3 regions of the Streptococcus raffinosi genome follow, and region 1 is predicted to be linked to each of the others. Evidence: predicted binding sites of a transcription regulator. Region 1 holds the regulator's gene; each other region holds the start of a gene.

The links. The regulator HrcA, encoded in region 1, represses chaperone genes, less so after heat shock. The targets are predictions, from matches to a motif close to TTAGCACTCNNNNNNNNNGAGTGCTAA.
Region 2: groES (co-chaperone GroES) is a predicted target of HrcA. The motif match lies at 2,031-2,057, and genes of this name have one in related genera.
Region 3: clpP (ATP-dependent Clp protease proteolytic subunit ClpP) is a predicted target of HrcA. The motif match lies at 4,556-4,582, and genes of this name have one in related genera.

The regions. Positions count from the first base shown of each region.
Region 1 is NZ_JASUZV010000014.1:35,837-44,257, forward strand. It holds gene QRD39_RS09040 (histidine phosphatase family protein) at 48-752, shown strand; gene QRD39_RS09045 (M15 family metallopeptidase) at 739-1,536, shown strand; gene QRD39_RS09050 (glycoside hydrolase family 73 protein) at 1,533-2,117, shown strand; gene hrcA (heat-inducible transcriptional repressor HrcA) at 2,306-3,340, shown strand; gene grpE (nucleotide exchange factor GrpE) at 3,379-3,903, shown strand; gene dnaK (molecular chaperone DnaK) at 4,382-6,205, shown strand; gene dnaJ (molecular chaperone DnaJ) at 6,574-7,710, shown strand; gene truA (tRNA pseudouridine(38-40) synthase TruA) at 7,815-8,421, shown strand, end outside.
Region 2 is NZ_JASUZV010000011.1:59,192-67,612, forward strand. It holds gene QRD39_RS08045 (ABC transporter substrate binding protein) at 1-1,139, shown strand, start outside; gene QRD39_RS08050 (ABC transporter ATP-binding protein) at 1,139-1,942, shown strand; gene groES (co-chaperone GroES) at 2,110-2,397, shown strand; gene groL (chaperonin GroEL) at 2,443-4,062, shown strand; gene QRD39_RS08065 (superinfection immunity protein) at 4,137-5,072, opposite strand; gene QRD39_RS08070 (DUF2752 domain-containing protein) at 5,172-5,489, opposite strand; gene QRD39_RS08075 (TM2 domain-containing protein) at 5,489-5,821, opposite strand; gene QRD39_RS08080 (RluA family pseudouridine synthase) at 5,991-6,863, opposite strand; gene pbp2a (penicillin-binding protein PBP2A) at 6,929-8,421, shown strand, end outside.
Region 3 is NZ_JASUZV010000007.1:7,194-15,614, forward strand. It holds gene QRD39_RS05655 (branched-chain amino acid ABC transporter permease) at 1-817, opposite strand, end outside; gene QRD39_RS05660 (branched-chain amino acid ABC transporter permease) at 821-1,705, opposite strand; gene QRD39_RS05665 (ABC transporter substrate-binding protein) at 1,749-2,924, opposite strand; gene QRD39_RS05670 (DUF2129 domain-containing protein) at 3,079-3,360, opposite strand; gene QRD39_RS05675 (YlbF/YmcA family competence regulator) at 3,353-3,802, opposite strand; gene clpP (ATP-dependent Clp protease proteolytic subunit ClpP) at 3,888-4,478, opposite strand; gene upp (uracil phosphoribosyltransferase) at 4,675-5,304, opposite strand; gene QRD39_RS05690 (glycoside hydrolase family 68 protein) at 5,402-8,281, opposite strand.

The DNA.
Region 1 (8,421 bases):
GGATTTGTGCTATAATGAATTCAAAATGACGGAAAGAAGGGGGCGCCATGAGTAAGGTTAAGTTGTATATTGCGAGACATGGAAAAACCATGTTTAATACTATTGGACGTGCGCAAGGTTGGTCCGATAGTCCTTTAACGCCATCTGGTGAAGAGGGCATTCGTGAGCTGGGTGTAGGTCTAAAAGCGGCAGGTATTCCTTTCAAGTCTGCCTATTCTAGTGATTCGGGACGTACCATTCAAACCATGGACATTATCTTACGTGAGACTGGTTTTGAGAGCATTCCGTATAAACGGGACAAGCGCATTCGTGAGTGGTGCTTTGGTAGTTTAGATGGTGGCTACGATGGCGAACTTTTCTATGGTGTGCTACCGAGAACAGATGCTTTTCAAGGTAAGGATTTATACGAAGTGAGCTACCCCGAGCTTGCACAGAGTATTCTTGATGTGGATACGGCTGGTTGGGCAGAACCTTGGGAAGTTCTTAAAAAACGTATTATAGAGGGTTTTACAGCTATTGCAGAGGATGTGTTAAAAGCTGGTGGTGGTGATGCTATTGTCGTCAGTCACGGCATGACTATTGCGACCCTCGCTTGGTTAATTGACCCTTCTGTCGAACATCCTTCATTAGATAATGGTTCGGTAACTGTCGTTACATATGACAATGGAAAATTCACATTAGAAACGCTTGGCGAGATGACTTATCGTCAGGTTGGACGAGAGATAATAGAAAAAGAAAATGGCAACAAATAAGTATCCAAGTCGTCGTCAGGCGAAAAAACAAACCAATTGGTTTTTGATTGTTAGTAGTGTCTTGATTGTAGTATTGCTAGTTGTGGCGGGAGCCTATTCACTATTTGGTGTGCATCATACGGTTCAACAAACCAGTGGAACATCAGTCACAAAGAGTGACAAGCAAACTGCAAGTGCAACTCAGAGTAAAGATACGAAAGGACTTCCTGATGTATCACCGAAAGACTGGGAATTGCTTTTGGTAAATCGAGATAATAAGTCTAAAGAGCTTAATCCAAAGATTGCAGATGTTGATGGTATTTCCGTAGATTCCAGAATTGCTAAGAACGTCAAAGAATTTTTAGCAGCAGCTCAAGAAATTGATCCAAGTTATCATCTCATTTCAGGTTACCGCAGTGTTGCTTATCAAACAGAACTTTATAACACCTATGTTCAACAAGAAATGGCTACAGATCCAAGTTTGACGAAATCTCAAGCAGAGAAAAAGGTTCAAACGTACTCACAACCTCCTGGTGCTAGTGAACATCAAACAGGTCTTGCAATTGATATGAGTACCGTTGATAGCCTAAACGAAGCAGATCCTGATACGGTTGCTAAGGTCAAGGAGTTAGCACCAAAATACGGCTTTGTTCTTCGCTTCCCAGAGGGAAAGGCGTCATCAACAGGCGTAGATTATGAGGACTGGCATTTCCGTTATGTTGGTGAAAAGTCGGCAGAGTATATGACCAAGCATGACCTTACCTTAGAAGAATATCTGGCACTATTAAAGGAGAAGACTAAGTGAGACGACGTTTTAAACTAAAAGCCTTCATAATCTTAGTTGCTGTTTTCGCTCTAGGTATCCTTTTGCCACTCATCTTGCATGCGTCTACGGATGACAATGCTCGTTCAGTCAAAGTTGCCTACACACAGAAAGAATTCGTTGACAACTTGGCTCCTACAGCGCAAAAGATGTCCAAAACCTACGGTGTACCTGCCTCTATTCTCCTTAGTCAAGCGGCGTATGAGTCTAATTACGGTAGCAGTCTTTTGTCGGTCAAATATCATAATCTATATAGTCTATCTGCTCAGCCGGGTCAGGAGCATATCCTTCTGAAAGATAACGTTTATAGTAAAGGTAAATGGCAATATCAAAAGGTAGATTTTGCAGTCTTCAAGGATTGGTCAAGTTCTATGTTGGCTTATTTGGAAGGTCTTCGTCAGGGAAGATGGGGTGAGTCAACCTATAAAGAGGTAGCAGGAACGACTAGTTATAAAGTTGCGGCGGAAAAATTACAAGCTGCAGGTTTCAACAGTGATCCGGACTATGCTAAGCATCTCATTTCTATTGTTGAAACCTATCATTTGTCAAAATATGATCGCTGAGATTAAAATGCCCCTTGAGGGTATTTTTTATTTTTCTAGGTCTTTAGATGTATTTTTAGCACTCTTGTAAAAAGAGTGCTAATTTTTTTGGTTTTTTGTGTTGACATGTTAGAGTTTAGGTGTATAATAGAATCATAAGTTAGCAGTCGGCATATGAGAGTGCTAATAAATAGAAATGAGGTGACATCGTGATTACGCAAAGACAAAATGCTATTTTGAATTTGATTGTTGAGATGTTCACTCGTACCCATGAACCAGTTGGTTCTAAAGCTTTGCAAGAATCTATCGATTCAAGTTCAGCGACTATTCGAAATGACATGGCCAAGTTAGAAAAAATGGGTTATCTTGAAAAAGCCCATACTTCTAGTGGGCGTATGCCAAGCCGAGCAGGTTTTCAATATTTTGTCGCTAACTCTTTGAATCTTGATACGATTGATGAGCAGGATGTTTATCAAGTTGTCAAGGCCTTCGACTTTGAGGCTTTTAAACTTGAAGACATTTTGGACGCAACGGCAAAGTTGCTGGCAGAAATGACAGGATGCACAGCAGTGATTCAAGATGTGGAGCCGACAAGACAGCGTCTGACGGGATTTGAAATCGTTCAGTTGTCTAATCATGACGCTTTAGCAGTTCTTACTTTGGATGAATCTAAGCCGGTGACAGTTCAGTTTGCTATTCCGAAGAATTTCTTGTCTAGTGATTTGGAAATTTTTCATAAACTTGTTCAAGAACGTTTCTTGGGGAACACTGTTTTAGATATCCATTATCGATTACGGACAGAGATTCCTCAGATTGTGCAAAAGTATTTTAAAACAACAGATAATGTTTTGGATTTGTTTGATTATATCTTTTCACAACTCTTTAGGGAATTGATTTTCATCGAAGGTAAGGTTGCATCATTGGCCTATGCCGATTTAAAAACTTATCAGTTTTTGGATAATCCACAACATGTGGCGCTGGAGCTTCGATCAGCTATCTCCGATGATGAAGTGACCAAGGTTTCGGTTGCTGAATTAACTGAAGAAGCTCTTGAAAATATAACAGTCATCAGTCATAAATTCCTGATTCCTTATCGTGGGATGGCACTTATGCATGTGATTGGTCCTGTTGAAATGGATTATCATCGCATGATTAGTTTGGTCAATGTTATCGGTAGGGTTTTGGTTATGAAGTTGACGGATTATTATCGGTATCTCAATAGTAACCATTACGAAGTTAACTAATATATAAAGTTTAAAAAGTATAGAAAGAGGTGTATGCCTTGACAGAAGATATTAAAAAAGAAGAAGTAAAAGAAGAGGAAACTACTGAAACAACTGAAAAAGTTGTAGAGGAAGCAAAAGACCCTTCTGAACTTGAAGAAGCACAAGCGCGTGCAGAGGAGTTGGAAAACAAATACCTCCGTGCCCATGCAGAAATGCAAAATATTCAGCGCCGTGCAAATGAAGAACGTCAACAATTGCAAAAATATCGTAGTCAGGATTTGGCAAAAGCTATTTTGCCATCATTGGATAATCTCGAACGTGCTCTTGCCGTTGAAGGTTTGACTGATGATGTTAAAAAAGGCTTGGAGATGGTACAAGAAAGTTTGATACATGCTCTCAAAGAGGAAGGAATCGAAGAAATCCCAGCCGATGGTGATTTTGACCACAACTTCCATATGGCTATTCAAACCATGCCAGCAGATGATGAACATCCAGCAGACACCATTGCACAAGTCTTCCAAAAAGGCTACAAACTTCATGAACGCGTCCTACGCCCAGCCATGGTAGTGGTTTATAACTAGGATACAAAGCCCGTAAAAAGCTCACAGTAAAAATAGGAGATTGACGAGGTGTTCGATGAACACAAGGAAATCTATCTTTTTTACCCAGAGCTTAGGGCGTGTTCAACTAGGCAATTCTGACGGTAGCTAAAGCGACTCGTCAGAAAACGGCAGTCGCTATGGCGTTTGCCTAGCCTCCTTACTAACTCGTCGTCGAAATAATATTGATTTCGACTCCTCGTGTTGTAACATAATAGGAAACTTGTCCGAAACGACACTAAACTATGAAAGAAAGATAAGAAGCAAGCCATAGGCTTGCAAAGCAGATATTTCCCGTCGTGGTGAAAGTTTCAGTAGCGTGTGCTACTGAAACAGGGGATTTTTGAGACAGTAGGCTCAAAAATAAGTGATGAAATCCCGAAGGGAGTTGCTCACGTCCCCACCACTTAAGGGAAGTATCAAAAAGAAAAAAAGAAGATAGATTCAAGGAGAAAAACATATGTCTAAAATTATTGGTATTGACTTAGGTACAACAAACTCAGCAGTAGCAGTTCTTGAAGGAACTGAATCAAAAATTATCGCAAACCCAGAAGGTAACCGTACAACACCTTCAGTTGTTTCATTCAAAAATGGTGAAATCATCGTTGGTGACGCTGCAAAACGTCAAGCAGTCACAAATCCAGATACAGTAATCTCTATCAAATCTAAGATGGGTACTTCTGAAAAAGTTTCTGCAAACGGTAAAGAATACACACCACAAGAAATTTCAGCTATGATTCTTCAATACTTGAAAGGTTATGCTGAAGATTACCTTGGTGAAAAAGTAACCAAAGCAGTTATCACAGTTCCAGCTTACTTCAACGATGCTCAACGTCAAGCAACTAAAGACGCTGGTAAAATCGCTGGTCTTGAAGTAGAACGTATTGTCAACGAACCAACAGCCGCAGCTCTTGCTTACGGTTTGGACAAGACTGATAAAGAAGAAAAGATCTTGGTATTCGACCTTGGTGGTGGTACATTCGACGTATCTATCCTTGAACTCGGTGATGGTGTCTTTGATGTATTGGCAACTGCAGGGGATAACAAACTCGGTGGTGACGACTTTGACCAAAAAATCATTGATCACATGGTTGAAGAATTCAAGAAAGAAAACGGCATCGACTTGTCAACAGACAAGATGGCTCTTCAACGTTTGAAAGACGCAGCAGAAAAAGCTAAGAAAGACCTTTCAGGTGTCACTTCAACACAAATCAGCTTGCCATTTATCACTGCTGGTGATGCTGGACCTCTTCACTTGGAAATGACATTGACTCGTGCGAAATTTGATGATTTGACTCGTGACCTTGTAGAACGTACTAAAACTCCAGTTCGTCAAGCCCTTTCAGATGCTGGCTTGAGCTTGTCAGATATTGATGAAGTTATCCTTGTCGGTGGTTCAACTCGTATCCCAGCCGTTGTAGAAGCTGTTAAGGCTGAAACTGGTAAAGAACCAAACAAATCAGTTAACCCTGATGAAGTTGTTGCCATGGGTGCTGCTATCCAAGGTGGTGTGATCACTGGTGATGTTAAAGACGTCGTTCTTCTTGACGTAACACCATTGTCACTTGGTATTGAAACAATGGGTGGCGTCTTCACAAAACTTATCGACCGCAACACTACGATTCCAACATCTAAATCACAAGTCTTCTCAACTGCAGCAGACAACCAACCAGCCGTTGATATTCACGTTCTTCAAGGGGAACGCCCAATGGCAGCAGATAACAAGACGCTTGGACGTTTCCAATTGACAGATATCCCAGCTGCACCTCGTGGTATCCCACAAATTGAAGTAACATTCGACATCGACAAGAACGGTATCGTATCTGTTAAAGCGAAAGACCTTGGAACTCAAAAAGAACAACACATCGTTATCCAATCTAACTCAGGCTTGACTGATGAAGAAATTGAAAAAATGATGAAAGATGCCGAAGCAAATGCTGAAGCAGATGCAAAACGTAAAGAAGAAGTAGATCTTCGTAACGAAGTCGACCAAGCTATCTTTGCTACTGAAAAGACAATCAAAGAAACAGAAGGTAAAGGTTTCGATACAGAACGTGATGCTGCTCAATCAGCCCTTGACGATCTTAAGAAAGCTCAAGAATCAGGCAATCTTGATGACATGAAGGCTAAATTGGAAGCTCTTAACGAAAAAGCTCAAGCTCTTGCCGTTAAACTTTACGAACAAGCTGCAGCAGCACAACAAGCTCAAGCAGGAGCAGAAGGTGCACAAACAGCAGATAATTCAGGTGACGATGTCGTAGACGGAGAGTTTACGGAAAAGTAAGATGCAAAGCCCGTTAAAACCTCACAGTGAAAATAGGAAATCTGACGCAGAAACTTTAGTTTCTAGAAAGATTTATCTTTTTCACCAAGAGGTTAGGGCGTGCTCAATTCAGCTTAACAACTAAATGATAAAAAGAAATCCAGAGGTTGCAAACCAGCCTCTGTTTTTCGGTAAAATAAGTGAAGTAAATGCAAGATATGCTTCTGCTTCATGTTGTGAAAAATAAAAAAGAAAGGAACAAAGAGTGTTCGTTGGTGAACACGGGCTATGAACCAAGCCAGAAAGATAGCTAATTAAAAGGTCCATTTATCCCTCTTAAAAACTATTGTTTTGGCTTTCTTCATTGGATGCCCTTTGTATCTTAAATTATGAACAATACTGAATATTACGATCGTCTTGGGGTATCTAAGGATGCCTCTCAAGATGAAATAAAACGTGCCTATCGTAAGATGTCTAAGAAATACCACCCAGACATTAATAAAGAACCAGGCGCAGAAGAAAAATATAAAGAGGTCCAAGAGGCCTATGAGACATTAAGTGACGATCAAAAACGTGCAGCTTATGACCAATATGGACCTGATGGCGCTAATGCAGGCTTTGGTGGTCAAGGTGGCTTCGGTGGTTTTGATGGTGGAGCAGGCTTCGGAGGCTTTGAGGATATCTTCTCAAGCTTCTTTGGTGGCGGTGCTGCTCGCAATCCGAATGCTCCTCGCCAAGGAGATGACCTTCAGTATCGTGTCAACCTAAGTTTTGAAGAGGCTGTTTTTGGTGCTGAAAAAGAAGTTCACTACAACCGTGAAGCGACATGTAAGACATGTTCAGGATCTGGTGCAAAACCGGGAACAAGTCCTGTAACTTGTGGCCGTTGTCACGGTCAAGGGGTTATCAATGTTGATACGCAAACACCACTTGGGGTGATGCGACGTCAAGTAACTTGTGATGTCTGTCATGGAACAGGTCAAGAAATCAAGGATCCTTGTCAAACTTGTCATGGAACAGGACATGAAAAACAAAGCCATAAAGTATCTGTCAAGATTCCAGCAGGTGTTGAAACAGGTCAGCAAATCCGTCTTGCTGGTCAAGGTGAAGCCGGATTCAATGGCGGTCCTTACGGAGATCTCTTTGTCATCATCAATGTAAATCCAAGTGACAAATTTACTCGTGACGGATCAACGATATACTACACTCTTAACATTTCCTTTGTTCAAGCAGCTCTTGGTGACACTGTTGAAGTACCAACAGTTCATGGAAATGTTGAGATGACTATTCCAGCCGGAACTCAAACAGGTAAAACTTTCCGTCTCAAAGGTAAGGGTGCCCCACGTCTTCGTGGTGGATCACAAGGAGACCAACACGTTACAGTGAAGATTGTGACACCTACGAAGCTCAATGATGCTCAAAAAGAGGCTCTTCTCGCCTTTGCCAAAGCAAGTGGTGATGAAAAGATTGCCCCACAGAAAAAAGGGTTTTTTAACAAAGTAAAAGATGCTTTAGAAGACCTGTAATGAAAAGACGCCTTGAGCGTCTTTTTTTTACCACAAAAACTGTATGGGGTCAATTTATAGCCTAACCACTTTTTATCCTCAATTAAATTTGATATGATAAGCTTATGGTTAGATACAAAGCAATAATTTCCTATGATGGTACACTTTTTTCAGGTTTTCAAAGACAACCAGACGCTCGCTCTATTCAGGAGGAAATTGAGAAAACGCTATTGCGGCTAAATAGTGGCACACCTGTAGTAATTCACGGAGCAGGTCGAACGGATGCTGGTGTTCATGCCTATGGACAAGTTATTCACTTCGATTTGCCTCAGGAGCGGGATCCAGAGAAGCTGCGTTTCGGTTTAGATACGCAATGCCCAGATGATATTGATATTGTTAGTATCGAACTTGTATCAGAGGATTTCCATGCACGTTACAATAAACATAGTAAGACTTATGAGTTTCTAGTAGATGCAGGCCGTCCTAAAAATCCTATGATGCGAAATTATGCCACCCATTATCCCTATCCACTAAGCTTAGTTCCTATGCAAGAAGCTGCCAAAGATTTGGTTGGTACGCATGATTTCACAGGTTTCACAGCTTCGGGTACCTCTGTAGAAAATAAGGTGCGCACAATTACCCAAGCTCGAGTCTCAATTGATGAAAAAACTGGATTCTATGTCTTTACGTTTTCTGGCAATGGTTTTCTTTATAAGCAAGTTAGAAACATGG
Region 2 (8,421 bases), on a different contig from region 1:
AAACCGGTAAGTTGGCAGGTCGTGTCATCCGAGGTGAGAAAATCGAGGATGTAGATGCCGAATATCCTAAGACCTTGAATGTTGTGATTAACCATGACATGGCCAAGGAACTCGGTATTGATATGTCTAGTATTAGTGATGAGGAATCTAATGCTGCAATGAAAGATGACAAACCTATCGCTAAAAAAGACAAGGGTGTCATCAAGCTTCAAGTGAAGAAATCATCTAAAAATGGTTTATCGAATGTGGTGTTGACAGCTATTTCTCAAGGTCTTCTTTGGGCCATTATGGCTATTGGGGTGTTCATTACCTTCCGTATCTTGGACCTTGCTGATTTGACAGCTGAAGGAGCTTTCCCACTTGGTGCTGCGACGACAACTATCATGATTATTCGTGGGATTAACCCAATTTTTGCGACTATTGGTGGTTTTGTAGCTGGTATGTTTGCAGGAGCTGTTTCTGGCTTTATGCATACCAAAATGAAAATACCGGCTCTCTTAACGGGGATCATAACCTTGACCGGTCTCTATTCAGTTAACCTTTTGGTTCTTGGTAGCGCCAATGTCTCTCTTGCAGGGCATAACACGCTGGTGACCATGGTTATGGGGCTTGGCTTGTCTAAGCTAAATGGTGTCATTCTACTCGGACTGATTTTTGTTAGCCTAGTCGTGCTCATGTTGGTTATTCTTCTCAATACGCAGGTTGGTCTAGCTCTTCGTGCGACCGGTGATAACCTTGCTATGGGTGAAGCCAATGGTATCAAGGTAGACCGTATGAAAATTCTTGGATATATGATTTCTAATGGATTGATTGCTCTCTCAGGTGCTCTTTTAGCCCAAAATAATGGCTATGCAGATATGAACATGGGTACTGGTACAATCGTAAACGGCTTGGCTGCTATTATCCTGGCTGAAGTTATTGTTAAGTACTTACCACTTGGCAAACGTCTCTGGTCAATTGTCCTAGGTGCTGTTCTCTATCGTTTGGTTTTGGTTATCATCCTTGCTATGAACGTTGACGCACAGATGTTGAAATTGGCCTCAGCTATCTTGCTTTCTATCATCCTTTATGTACCTGAAGTGCGAGGAAGATTGAAAATCAAGCCCAATAAATCATTGACTCCAGGAGGTGACAAGTAATGGCTCTGCTTAGTTTACAAAAGATTCATAAAACATTTGAAAAAGGGACAGTCAATGAAAATCACGTCCTACGTGGTTTGGATCTTGACATCGAACAAGGAGATTTTATCTCTGTTATCGGAGGAAATGGTGCTGGTAAATCAACCTTGATGAATTCCATCGCTGGTGTCCTCAGCATTGATGAGGGAGATATCTTATTAGAAGGGCAGTCTATTAAGAAAGCATCTGTAGATGTGCGTTCTAAGGATATTAGCCGTGTCTTCCAAGACCCTCGAATGGGGACAGCGACCAACCTTTCTATCGAAGAAAATATGGCTATTGCCTACCGTCGTGGTAAGAAACGTAGCTTCTTTAAAAGGTCAATCACCGAAAGTGAACGCCAACTTTTCAAGGAAGCCTTGGTAGACCTTGGTCTTGGTCTTGAGAATCGTATGAAGACCGATGCTAATTTCTTGTCAGGTGGTCAACGTCAGGCTTTAACACTTGCTATGGCAACCCTAGTCCGTCCAAAGATTTTGCTCTTAGATGAACATACTGCGGCGCTAGATCCTAAGACAAGTGACATGGTCATGCATCTAACTCGCAAGATTGTCGAAGAACAAGAGTTAACGACCCTCATGATTACCCATAATATGGAACACGCCATTGAATATGGAAATCGTCTAGTTATGCTCTATCATGGTAAGATCGTCGTAGATGTACGTGGTGAAGAAAAGAAAAACCTCACTGTGGCAGAACTTATGGATCTCTTCCATAAAAATAGTGGACAGGTCCTCAATGACGACGCCTTGGTACTTGGTTAAGAGATTAGAAAAGAAACTATCCAAAGTTTATGTTTTGGGTAGTTTTTTCTTGACTATTTTTGACCAAGTGCTAAAATGAATATATAGATTAGCACTCATTGTGTACGAGTGCTAAAAACAACGTTTAAAACGTTACTTATACGAAATAACATTTGGAGGTAATTGGTATGGCATTGAAACCATTGGGCGATCGCATCGTCGTCCGTTTTGAAGAAACAGAAGAAAAAACAGCTAGTGGCTTTGTATTGGCAGGAGCTAGTCATGAAGCTACAAAGACTGCAGAGGTTTTGGCAGTAGGTGAAGGCGTTCGTACGCTTACTGGTGAATTGATTGCACCTAGTGTTGCAGCAGGCGATAAAGTCCTTGTTGAAAATGGTGCAGGTGTCACTGTTAAAGACGGTGATGATTCCGTTTCTATTATTCGTGAAGCAGATATTTTAGCAGTCCTAGCCTAGGTTTTAGCCAATCAGAATATAAACTAAGATAAAGAAGGAGTAACTATGGCAAAAGATATTAAATTTTCATCAGATGCACGCGCAGCAATGGTGCGTGGTGTTGATGCTTTAGCTGATACAGTTAAGGTAACGCTTGGCCCTAAGGGTCGTAATGTTGTTTTGGAAAAGGCTTTTGGATCACCTCTTATCACTAATGATGGTGTGACAATCGCTAAAGAAATTGAACTTGAAGATCACTTTGAAAATATGGGGGCCAAACTCGTTAGCGAAGTGGCTTCAAAAACGAATGATATTGCCGGTGACGGAACAACCACAGCAACCGTTTTGACACAAGCTATTGTCCGTGAAGGGCTCAAAAACGTAACGGCTGGTGCTAATCCAATTGGTATTCGTCGTGGGATTGAAGCAGCTGTAGCTACAGCCGTGGAAGAGCTTAAAGCCATTGCCCAACCAGTTGCCAATAAGGAAGCTATTGCTCAAGTTGCAGCGGTTTCATCTCGCTCTGAAAAAGTTGGTGAATACATTTCAGAAGCTATGGAACGTGTTGGTAATGACGGAGTTATCACTATTGAAGAGTCTCGTGGTATGGAGACAGAACTGGAAGTGGTCGAAGGTATGCAATTTGACCGTGGTTATCTTTCTCAATACATGGTGACTGACAATGAAAAAATGGTAGCTGACCTTGATAATCCATTTATCCTTGTGACTGACAAGAAAATTTCAAATATCCAAGATGTTCTTCCACTCTTGGAAGAAGTGCTTAAGACAAGCCGTCCACTTTTGATTATTGCTGATGACGTGGATGGTGAAGCTCTTCCAACACTTGTTCTTAACAAGATTCGTGGAACCTTCAATGTCGTAGCTGTTAAGGCCCCTGGCTTTGGTGACCGTCGTAAAGCGATGTTGGAAGACATTGCCGTTTTGACAGGAGCAACTGTCATCACAGAAGACCTTGGCCTTGAGCTTAAGGATGCGACTATGGCAGCGCTTGGTCAAGCTTCGAAAGTAACTGTTGAAAAGGATAGCACAGTTATCGTTGAAGGGGCAGGAAGCCAAGAAGCTATTGCCAACCGTGTCAACCTTATCAAGTCTCAATTGGAAACAACAACTTCTGAATTTGACCGTGAAAAACTTCAAGAACGTTTGGCTAAATTGTCAGGTGGGGTTGCTGTCGTTAAGGTTGGTGCAGCCACTGAAACAGCCCTCAAAGAAATGAAGCTTCGTATCGAAGATGCCCTTAATGCCACTCGTGCCGCTGTTGAAGAAGGTATCGTAGCTGGTGGTGGTACAGCTCTAGTCAATGTTATTGCTAAGGTAGCTGAACTTGACCTTGAAGGTGACGACGCTACAGGACGTAACATTGTCCTTCGTGCCTTGGAAGAACCAGTTCGTCAAATTGCTTTCAATGCTGGTTATGAAGGTTCAGTTATCATCGATAAATTGAAGAACAGCCCAGTTGGTACAGGCTTTAACGCTGCCAACGGTGAGTGGGTAGATATGGTTGAAGCAGGAATCATTGACCCAGTTAAGGTAACACGTTCTGCCCTTCAAAATGCCGCTTCTGTAGCTAGTCTTATCTTGACAACAGAAGCAGTTGTTGCTAATAAGCCTGAACCAGAGGCTCCAGCAGCACCAGCTATGGATCCAGGTATGATGGGTTACTAAGATTTTAAGAAGTAAACAATAAAAACCTAGAAGAGTTTTCACTTTTCTAGGTTTTTTGTGTCAACTAAGGAAATTTAGTTATTGTTATTTGGATTTGAGTTAGGACCAAACGAAGTATCTTGGAATTGTTGCGCTGTCCTTGCTTGTGTTTGGAAGGAATTGTAGGCAGCAGTGTTTCCGGGTTCTCCTGTTATCTGCATCATCATTTGTTGCTGTTTAAGACGTTCTGCTTCCTTATTCATGTTGATAGAAACAATGAGTAAGATGAGCCATCCAAGGAAAGTCCAGCTTAATAGTATTGAGAAAACAAAGATTAGCCATTTCTTATCTGTTTTGTTTAGAAGTGCTGGTAGGATGTCAATAATGATTGCTGGTAGACCCAAAATCAAAATCCAAAATGCCAAACCCAAGCCCATACTAGATTCGTCTCCAACAACTCCAAGTAAGAACAATCCAAGAGCCCAAAGGATAACTGGGATGGTAGCAATGGCTACCATGATGAGGTTTGTTGGGGATTTCTTTTCTGGCTTCTTCCAAGGCTCATTAAAGGTGCTGTTTGTTTGTTGGAAGCTTGCATTAGTTTGCTGGGCAAAGGAATTTAAAGACTTATTAGTAGTGCCCTGTATTGGATTTACTTGCGCTTGAAAGTTAGCTGTTGGAGCTTCTTGACCTAGGTTAGGAGTTTGGAAAGTTTGTCTTTCTTCAATACTAGAATCAACTAAGGGTTCTTCAGCGACATCATAGCTCTCAACGACAGGTTCAACACTTTCTGTGGCTTTTTTAGGGGGTGTCGTTTCTACTGTTTCTTCAGTTTTGGCTGGTTCGACAGGTGCCAAAGGGTCCTTGATTTCTACCGTTTCCTCAGCTTTTTTTACCTCAACAGGTTGTTCCTGTCTTTTAGAGCTTTCTCGGACAAATTCGCCTCTCTTGGCTGCATCAGCCATCTCTTGGATACTTGGATTGCGTCCGTTAACTGCCTGGAAAAAATCAATCCAATCTTTTTGATTCATGTTTTTAACCTCCGTTTGAGTTGATTATAAAATTTGATAATTACAATTATAGCAATAGTGTTAATGATGTGCAATGGGAGTTATATAGGAATGGTTACTTTATTTGCCCGGCACTTTCGTATTGACGTTCTTGTCGCTGAAAATAGGAAAAAGAAAGACATAGGCAAAGATATATATTACCAGAGGATAGATTAGGGGATTATAGTTCCAAGCTCCCTGCCAATCTAGGTGAAAAAGCCTAACACTAGCCCGTGTTAATCCGGCACTCCAACTTTTTATGCCAAAAGGTTTAAGGATAAGGCTGAGTGGTGTTGGAAGGTGTAGAAGATAAATTCCGTAGATAGCCACTAAAAGTAAGAGGTACAGTCTAAAAAAACGCTGGTGGTAAGCCCACAAGCGTGTGAAATAGGTTTTCATTAGCCGATAAGAGAATAAAGTTTTTGAGCATTTGCTTGACGAGTAGCATCCATGATAAGGAACCAGTCAACGATTGTCCAGATACCACAGCCACCGCCTGTCAATAGTTTACCAACACCTAATCCCACGTGTCCTAAGATAAAGCGGTCAATTCCAAGAGATCCACCGAAAAGTGAGATAACCAACATCATGGTTGGGTCTTGGAAACTAAGTGTATAGAGCAATTGGACTTGTGCCTCTGGAAGAGCCTCAATACGTTGGCGAATATATTGAACTTGTTCTGTTGGGAAATACTTGGCATTGATAGCTAACCATTGATCTGCTGGATTCATAATGAAATACTCCTCTAATTTATATGATATGTAAAGCTTAACATAATGTCTAGGGAGATTCAAGGTGGTCAAGGCTTTCGAAGTCAATAAAAGCAACTTATTTGCAAGCTTCCACTGTCCTATAAATAAGGATAATCCTTTCGCACCATGTCTGAGAATGAGCTTGCTTCTATGGTTTGTGATTTCTCAACCCTTGTTCAAAACTTTCTGATCTAGCCTGCACAGTGATTTTTTCGAGTGTTAAGGGATGGGTGAAACTGAGGGAGTGGGCGTGGAGCATGAGGCGGGATGCATGTCGGCGGCTATATAGTGGATCTCCCAAGATAGCATGTCCATGATGGGCTAGATGAACACGAATTTGGTGGGTACGGCCGGTCTTCAACTGACAGTTGACCAGACTAGCACTATTGAAGGTCTTGAGGCGCGTGACCGTCGTATAAGCACGCTGTCCTTTTCGAGGGTCCACCACACGTTTTCTGCGATCGTGGCGGTCACGACCAATCTTGTCTTTATAAACGGTTTCCCTAGTCTGAAACCTTCCTTCTGCCAAAGCCCAATATTGACGTTGGATGAGCTTATCTTCCAGGAGTCGGTTGAGGATTGGTAGAATAAAAGGATTTTTAGCGAAAAGCACAGCCCCACTAGTTTCCATATCTAGTCGATGAACGACATAACAGGTTTGATCACAGTAGGCTGAGACATGGTTAAGCAGGGCTATCTCTGTAGGCTCATTACCATGCGTCTTCATCCCCTCGGGTTTATTGACAACGATGAGATGCTGATCCTCATAGAGAGGCTCTACAAGACTGGCTTTCCCCATGAGAATAGTTTTATCAGGATAGTCTTCTGTGTCAAAGGTCAGGCTAATTTTATCGCCTTTTTCAACTGGGCTTTGCCAATTAATGGTTTCTCCGTTGATGAGCACGTGTTTTTTCGTACGTAGGAAATGACGAATTTTGCGGGGAATGAGGAGTTTTGATTCAAGCAGGTCTTTGACCGTTGTTGTGGGATAGGGATTGATAATATCTACATGTATAGTCATGGCTTCATTATATCATGAACGCTTCAAAGAGGACAGAATCCCTTAAAACTTGGTATAATAAAGTTATGACATTTTTTGATAATCTAAAAAACAAAATTTTTAAAGAAGAAAAAGGCAAAAGGGTTAAGAATGATCAATCTGTAGGGAAATCAAAGGATTTTCAAGACAAGATTAAGGGTCTTTTCACCAAGAAGCCTGATGAGGTTGAACAGGCTGTTGAAGACCTAGATATGTCTCGAGAAAATCAAGAATCCTCACGTTATCAACGTTCTAAGCAAAAGAAACCTATTGATACAAGCAAGCCACTGGGTAAGGTTCAGGCTTTCTTGAGCAAATTCACCCTTTCACCAAGAAATCCTATTCGTCATTTCTGGCGTCGCTATCATATTGGCAAGATTCTCTTTATTTTAGTGGCTATACTGGTTCTGACTATAGGTTCCTACCTCTTTTACATTGCTAAGACAACCAATGTCTCAGATCTTCAAGATGCCCTGAAGGCAACTACGGTTATCTATGATAAAGATGGCAATCAAGCCGGTTCTTTGTCAGGACAAAAAGGAACCTATGTGGAGCTTGATGCCATTAGTGATAGCTTGGAAAATGCTGTTATCGCAACAGAAGACCGAACTTTCTATAAAAATAGTGGTGTCAATGTTCAACGTTTCCTCTTGGCGATTGTGTCTATGGGACACTTTGGTGGTGGTTCAACCATTACGCAACAATTGGCTAAGAATGCCTTTTTGACTCAAGAGCAGACAGTGACACGTAAGGCCAAGGAATTCTTCCTTTCTTTGGAATTAACCAAGAAGTATAGCAAAAAAGAAATCCTCACCATGTACCTTAATAATGCTTATTTCGGCAATGGGGTTTGGGGTGTTGAAGATGCCAGCCAAAAATACTTTGGTACGAGTGCTGCTAATCTAACCGTTGATGAGGCGGCTACCCTTGCTGGTATGCTTAAGGGACCTGAAATTTACAATCCCATTGACAATATCAAAAATGCGACCAACCGTCGAAACACAGTCCTTGCCAACATGGTTGATGACAAGAAGTTGAGCCAGGCTGACGCTGACAGTGCTGCTGGAGTAGATATGGCGAGTCGTTTGGATGATACCTATCAAGGAACTGGTGATGACTACAAGTATCCTTCTTACTTTGATGCCGTCATCGAAGAAGCCACTAAGACCTACGGTTTGAGTGAGGATGAGATTGTTAAGAACGGCTATAAAATCTATACAGAGATGGATGCCAATTCACAGGCTAATATGCAACAGACCTATGAAAATACCTATCTCTTCCCAACATCAGAAAGTGATGGTAGTACAGCTCAGTCAGCTAGTGTGGCCCTCGATCCGTCGACTGGAGCAGTCCGTGGTTTAGTCGGTCGTGTAGGTGGTACCAGTGATACAACCTTCCGTAACTTCAACTATGCCACCCAAGGGAAGCGTAGTCCTGGTTCGACCATCAAACCTTTGGTAGTCTATGCCCCGGCTCTTGCTTCGGGGTGGAGTATTAACAAGGACCTTCCAAATAAACCGATTGACTACAACGGGTATAC
Region 3 (8,421 bases), on a different contig from region 1:
TTTGAAGGAACATATTGATAATACCAAGAACAATAGCGGCAATGACAGTACCTGTAATTGATCCGAGACCACCAAGGACGGCAATGATAAGGTAATCAATTGATTTCATAATGGTGAAATCTTTTGGCACGACAGTACCGATGTAGCTAACATAAAGTGAACCGGCAATCGCTGAAATCATGGCACCGATAACAAAGATAAGTACCTTCATTTTTGTGACGTTAACACCCATTGACTCTGCAGCAATTTCATCTTCACGAAGTGTAATAGCTTGACGACCAGTCGCTGAACGCAAGAAGTTTAGCACTAAAATTGTGATGATGACTACAAAGAAATAAATGACAGGCCAGCTTGTATAAGGAAGAATTCCTGTCAAACCAGCGGCACCATTGGTCAATTCACCACCATTAACAATAATAATACGGATAATTTCCGCCATACCAAGAGTGGCAATGGCAAGGTAATCCCCCTTCAAACGAAGAGTAGGTAGACCAAAGATAAGGGCAACGACAGCTGCAATGATAACACCAACAACCATAGAGAGGTAGAAACCATCATAAGTTGGCATCATGCCAGTAATAATAGCAGATGAGTAAGCACCAATTGCCATGAAACCGGCTTGTCCAAGTGTAAATTGTCCTGAGAAACCTAGGACCAAGTTAGTACCAAGTCCCATAAGAATTGAAATACCAATTCCCATTAAGATTTGGATGTAGTAAAGGTTCATGATACCTGAAAGTTCAAGGCCTTTCAAGATAAGGAAGAGCCCAATGATAAGACCAAACCAAATAAGGTTTACTTTTAGATTTTTCTTCATGTCTTACACCTTCTCTTTCACATTTTTACCGAGGATACCCGCTGGACGAACCAAGAGGATAACAATCAAGACACCATAAACAATGGCATCACGGTAACTTGACAAACCAATTGCAGTTGATAGAGTCTCCAAAATACCGATAACAAATCCACCAAGGGCTGCGCCTGGGATAATACCGATACCACCAAGAACAGCAGCAACAAAGGCTTTAATACCTGGTGTCATACCCATAAGAGGTTCAATTGAGTTGTAGTAAAGTCCAATAAGGACACCGGCAGCACCCGCAAGTGAAGAGCCAAGAGCAAATGTAAAGCTGATAGTATTGTTAACATTAATACCCATCAATTCAGCTGCATCGCTATCTACAGATACCGCACGCATGGCTTTACCCATTTTAGTTTTCTTAACAATCAATTGCAGAGCAACCATGAGAACAAGGGCAACCACCAAAATCAGCAATTGCACATTTGTCACAGAGATTGATCCAAGATGATAGGTATGCATTTTAATTGATTGTGGGAATGAACGTGTGTCTGCTCCGACGAAGTAAACCATGATGTATTCAAGGAAGAACGACACACCAATGGCCGTAATCAAGGCAGAAATACGTGTTGAATTACGGAGTGGGCGATAAGCCAAGAACTCGATAACAACCCCTAAAATGGCACATACAATCATGGAGAACACAAGGGCAATCCAGAAATTCATCTTCAAGCTGTTAATCGCATAGTAACCAACGAAGGCACCTATCATGTAGATGTCTCCATGGGCAAAGTTAATCAATTTGATAATCCCATAAACCATAGTATAACCAAGGGCAAGTAGGGCATAGATACTACCCAAGATGATACCATTGACTAGTTGTTGGGGAAGTTGTTCAAAAAACATATATAACCAAACTTTCTAGTTCATTTTCAGTAAAGATAAGAGCTTATTTTCCAATTTCAACGGCTTCTGCTGAAACTTCTTCACCATTATCTCTTTTAACCATAAGAGCTGCTTTAATCGGGTTATGCTCCTTGTCAATTGTCATTTTACCGGTAACCCCAACAAAGTTTTTCATTTTTGCAAGATTATTGGTAATATCAACTGATGTTTTCGCACCCTTAGAGGCTTCTGCAACCATATAAACAGAGTCGTAGGCTAACGCAGCAAACATATTTGGTTCAGTCTTGTAAGTTTTCTTATATGCTTCGATGAAGCCTGATGCTTTATCAGAAAGAGAAACTTTTGTTGAATATCCTGATACGTAGTAAACGTTTGAGGCATTCTTTTTACCTGCAAGCTCTGTAAATTTCGCATCACTAAATCCGTCAGGTCCAAGGATTGGTTTATCAATTCCAAGGTCACGTGCTTGTTTAGTGATAATACCAGTCTCAGTATAATAACCAGGCATTACAATAGCATCATAATCAAGATCTTTGAATTTAGTCAAAGCTGATTGATAGTCCTTATCCCCTGAAGCGAAAGTTGCTTCAGTAACGATTTGGCCTTTGTACTCACGCTTGAATTCATCCGCAATCCCCTTAGCGTAATCAGAAGCATTATCGTAGTATAGAACGACCTTCTTAGCATGCAAGTTATTAAAAGAATAGGCTGCCAAAACTTTACCTTGGTAACTATCTTTAAAGGTTGTACGGAAAACGAATTTCTTCGTTCCTTTAGCATCTACCGTAAGGTCATCCTGTGTACCAGATGGAGTCATCAAAGGAACCCCTGTTTTTTGAGATACAAGGCTGGCAGCAGCAACTGCACCAGATGTTGCTGGACCAACGATAGCATTTACATTATTCTGGATAGCCAAGTTAGTTGAAGATGTTGAAGCTTCAGCATTTTCAGATTTATTATCTTTAGTGACGAGTTCTAGCTTTTTACCATCAACACCGCCAGCTTTATTGATTTCTTCAACAGCCAACTTAATACCATTTTGCTCGGCTTTACCATAGGCCGCAACAGGACCTGTCAACTCCATGTTGACACCGATCTTAATCGTATCCCCAATCTTGGTACCAGTGGCTTTAGCAGTCACGTCGGGTGACTTACCACAAGCAACCAAGAAAATGGATGCAAAAAAGGCTAACACAATAAGTGTGATCTTTTTAGGCATAAGATTTCTCCTTAATATTTTCTTAAAAAAGTCCACCTTATAGCTTACAGAATTATCAGACAATTGTCAATAACCACACACTTATAATCTCTTTCTAGCAATCGTTTCCATTGCTTTAGGGATAGCTCTTACCAAGAGAAAAAAACTTTTCTCCTTAAAGAGAAAAGTTCTTAAATGGTTCAGGAACAGAGGTGTCATAGCGCTCCAGACTACCTACAAAGTCCATATCAATGTCTGAATAGTAAGAAGGAAGAACTTTTTTTACCGCCTTCATTCCTTCTAGTTCTGCCAATACATCCTCAACCTTATCCTCATCTACATAAAGGTGTACATAACGCATCTTATAAGAATGGTAGACAACATCCCCAAACTTGGCAATCTTACGTAAGTCTCTATTATAGTATAAATAGACAATAATGCCCTGACGTTTAATCATTACTCATTTTCTCCTTTATGTTAGTGGCACCTTTTTTATGATGGGGCTTGTGGGGGGCAAGAGGTAGCCCTGTATCAATGAAAATTTGGTCTGATACAGCTTGCGCAATGTCCTGACCAAGTGAGGCCATAATCGCCTGCAAATCAAGCTCAGCCTGTCGATAAGCTATAACTACTTCATTTAAATCAATTTGGCGCTTCATCCTCAGGACTTGTCGCTTTAAGTCACGAACGTCTGATCTATAGGCTTCATATTTTTTGGCTTCTTCATAGCTTTCCCTTAATTCCTGAAATTCCAGAAGTTGTTGCTGGAGTGTTCTATCTCCTTCGAATTTCTGACGTTTTAAGCGATAAACTTCTACCTCTGGCAATCCTAAAAAGTGCAAAACAAGACTATCTATGGCTTGATCAATAGCAAGCAGCTCCTCATTGATTATTAACATGTTTCTTATTATAACACAAAAAGTCAGATGAATCGGCCCTTATTAGACCGATTAACATCCGACTCTTATCTAAGATAAGCTAAGCTTATTTTAATTGGTTGTTAGCCATAATTTCGTCGATAAAACCATATTCGAGCGTTTCTTGAGCACTCATCCAATTATCACGTTCGGCATCAATATGAACCTTTTCAATGGATTGACCGGAATTATCAGCCAATATTTGCTCCAAGTTATTACGCGTCTTGAGCAAGTGTTCTGCTGCGATAGCCATATCTGTTTGTTGCGTACCGCCACCAGTACCACCCATTGGTTGGTGAATCATGTATTCTGCATTTGGCAACATAAAACGTTTCCCTTTAGTACCACTTGAAGCGATAATAGTACCCATTGATGCTGCCATCCCCATAACGATGGTTTGAACATCGGACTTGATAAAATTCATGGTGTCAACAATGGCAAGACCTGCTGAAACTGATCCACCAGGCGTATTAACATAAAGATAAATATCTTTCGTATTGTCTTGAGCATCCAAGAACAAGAGTTGGGCGATAATTGAGTTTGCCATATTATCTTCAACAGGACCTGTTAACATGATGATACGATCCTTGAGCAAACGTGAGTAAATGTCATAAGAACGCTCACCACGTGATGTTTGTTCAATAACTACAGGAATCATACGAATCCTCCTTTTAATAATGTCTTGATGTTATTATATGATTTTAGTCAAATTAGGTCAAATAAAAAACATTTTTATTGGCACTCTTTTTCATAGAGTGCTAATTCAAAAGAGATTTCCACTACTTCAAATTTTCTAAACGATTATTTTCTGCATAATATAAGCAAAACAAAAAGGGAAAACTCCCTTTTTGAACCTATTTGGTACCAAATAAACGATCGCCTGCATCTCCGAGGCCTGGAACAATATAGCCATGTTCATTAAGTTTCTCATCTAGTGATGCTGTGTAGATATCAATATCTGGATGAGCCTCTTGCAATTTTTTAACACCTTCTGGTGCTGCAACCAAACAAACAAACTTAATATTAGCAGCGCCACGCTTTTTAAGTGAATCTACCGCTAAGATAGCTGAACCACCAGTCGCAAGCATTGGATCAACTACAAAAATCTGACGTTGATCAATATCTTCTGGTAATTTAACGAGGTACTCAACCGGCTCCAGAGTTTCTTCATCACGGTACATACCAATATGACCAACTTTAGCAGCAGGCACAAGGCTTAGGAGACCATCTACCATACCGATACCTGCACGAAGGATTGGGACAATAGCCAATTTCTTACCAGATAGTTGTTTTTGGGTTGTTTTTGTGATTGGCGTTTGAATTTCAACTTCTTCAAGAGGAAGGTCACGTGATACTTCGTAACCCATAAGCATAGCGATTTCGTTAACTAACTCACGAAAATCCTTAGTAGAGGTATCCTCACGACGTAGGATTGAGAGTTTATGTTGAATCAATGGATGTGAAATAACTTGAAATTTACCCATAATAGTTTCTTCCTTTGCTATATATTCACTCCATTATATCAAAAACACAACAAAAACGCTTGCTTTACTAGCAAACGTTTTGAAAAGGGGTTAATGCTTATTTTTTAGGCAACTGAATTTTACCCGTAACCAATCCATAACCAAAAAGAGATAGACTCGCAATCGCTGCAAAGATCGTTGCTAAAATTGTCAGTATATTGGCATTTGGTCCTTCAGAGACACTCGGTGTCTTATGTGTAATGGCAAGTTTAGCAGCAACTTTAGTCTTATTATCTTTATCTGTATCTGTCTTTTCAGACTTAACGACTTCATCTGACTTAGTTGCTACCTCAACCTCACTTGATTCGTGGGACTTAGTTACTTTAGGAGACTCCGCTTCAGTACTAATCCCTTCTTTAGCAACAGTCGTTGGAACAGCTGGTTCACTTGATGAAATAGCTTCTGGTAATGGTGTCACAATATCTGTAGCTTGTGCGACGGTATGTCTGCTACTTATAGTATCCCCTGTTGAGGGTTTTTCCGGAACCTCTTCATAATCTTCTTCATAAAATTCCCCATCATTAGCAGAACGATCTGCAAAATATGGGAATGGTCTACGAATTGGAGAATCTGGATTCGTTGGACTTGTTGGCTTGTCTACATTATCAACTGACGATTGATTACCATCGGTCGGTTTAGTCTTATCATCAGCAGAATGGTTACCATCTGTTGGACTTATTGACCCTTCTGACTTGCCAGTATTATTACTTTCGCTATCTTTAACGGTAACAGTCAAGACATCATGAGCCTCAGAGACACCTGTTGAAACTGCAACTGCAGGGTAAGTATGGGGTTTAAGACCATAATTTGACACCACATGATAATCTACTTTAAAGTCTTCGTTCGGTAATTTAGCAGTGTTTTGATCACCCACGTGTACCAAACTTTCACTTGACTGGTCCCAAATCCAATCTCCTTGGTTAGTCATCTTAGGGAGAACTACTGTAGTATCATCTGCATTCATCTTGATGAGGAAGCTTGGGGCCCATGTTGATTTATTCTCAGCACCAGCAACACCACCACGATTAGTCATATAAGAAGTAACCAAAAGGGTATCCGGTGAGCCTTCAACAGGAACAGCATAATAAGAATAGGTGGACGTACGCCAGTCAGCTGGTACAGAAGCTGTCAAGACCACACCTGAACCATTAAGTGGACGGTATTTGCCTCGAAGGCTATCTGAAACGAAGCCTAACATAACAACGTCATCACCAACAGCTCCACGAACCGCTACAGTACCTTCAGCATCCGTAGATTTACTGATACGTGAGGCAGCGAAAAGGTAATATTTGTTACCCATCTTAACAACACTTGGACGCTCTACTTCATCAGTAACCATATGACTGGTAACAAGAGGAGTGTAGAGTTCGGCGACAGATGGATTTTTCTCATTATCATCGAGTTTTATGATGCCGATAGAACCGTTGGCCCATGATGCAAGGTCATAGAGGTGTTTATTATTGATGATATTAAGGAATGACTTAAGATTGAAGGCGTCATCTCCTCCATAGTTTGACCAGGTATAGACTTGTTTTTCGCCTTGGTAATTTTCATCACCCGTATTTGATTCGAAAATAAGGTAACGGCTTCCTTTGTCTTCAATGATATGTGGATCACGAAGACAATAGTTATCCGCACGGTCAGGAATACCGTCATGGTTGTGGTCGTCATTAAAAGTATCCATGAATTTTGGATAACTTTGGTAATGGTAATTGTCTCCATCAAAAAGAATATGATCATTTTCCACTGATTTGAGAACAACGTCATCATTTTCAACAGCCAAGTTAAGTGTTGCACTAGCCAATTGTTGCCAGTTCAACTTACCAGCACTGGTATCATTCATAGTATAGAAGAGCTGGATGCTACCATCAGAGTTAACAGTCGCTGAACCCGACCATTGTTGGTCATCCTCAAGAGCATGATAACCAAAGATTGGACCTGCATTTTTCCAATGAGTGAAATCATTATCTCCATATTTACTATATAGCAAATAGATATGATTCGAGTTTTTCTTTGGTGCACCAGCCATTGCAATGACCAATTGATAACCGTTCCAATTGCTTACAACTCCCGATTCAGCATCTTGGACTGGCCAAGAATCCCAAACATCGATTTCTTCTTTTTCCATGGTTTGGGCGTCGACAGTATTGAAGGCAGGCATATTGATAATTGTATCCGCCTTAAAGTAAGGAACTGCCAACTTGCTATCTTGCTTTAAGAAACTAGCAACGATATCTTTCAAGTTACGGTAAGTCAAGCTAGTGCCCGTACCCTTGATTGTTTTGTCGCTAAAATCAACTTTGTTGAGAGCTTTAAGTTCTTCTTCAGTTAAGGCAACAATTTGGTCTGAAGTCAAGGTATCTTCGACAATAGACTTGATACGACCGTTGAGTTTATGAAGATTTGCATTGGCAGCACTATTTTCAGAAAGTTTGAGTGCAAGTTCTGTGTGGGTAGCAGCTGATTCTGAGTTTGCTTTAGGTGTTGGCTCCTCTACTGAAGACTCTGAGGTAGAAACTGTAGCTTCTGTTGTAACAGGTGATGTTGTTGCCGGTGAAGATGATACTGCGGTGCTAGACGCCTTATCTTCAGTTATCGGTGAACTTGTCTTACTTGACTGTGACGTAGTCACTGTTGTTTCTACTTCTGAGTGTGTAGATGAAGAGTTGACCACTTCTGAAGTTGCTGTACTTGTTTCTGTTTCACTTGCTAATGCTATGAATACTGTGCTTTTTTCTGTTGTTGTCGTAGCTACAGATGATGCTGTTTCAGTAACTTGATCAGCCTTTACATGGCTTACTCCCAGAAATGCCAAAGTTCCAACAAGTGCTGATGTTGCCCCTACAGTTGCCACCTTACGAATACTGTAACGCATCTTCTTGCACTCGGATTGCTTTGGAGCTATTGCTTTCGAATGTGATTTAGCTGTATTGTCCATTTAAACTCTCCTCTTGGTCATCCATGCTCTCCATTCTATCATTTTTTAATTCAAATTCCAATCTTTTTTTAATAACACTATCGCATTTTTTGTAAAATGCTATCATGTATCAAAGTATTAACGCCTAAAACAAGCAATTC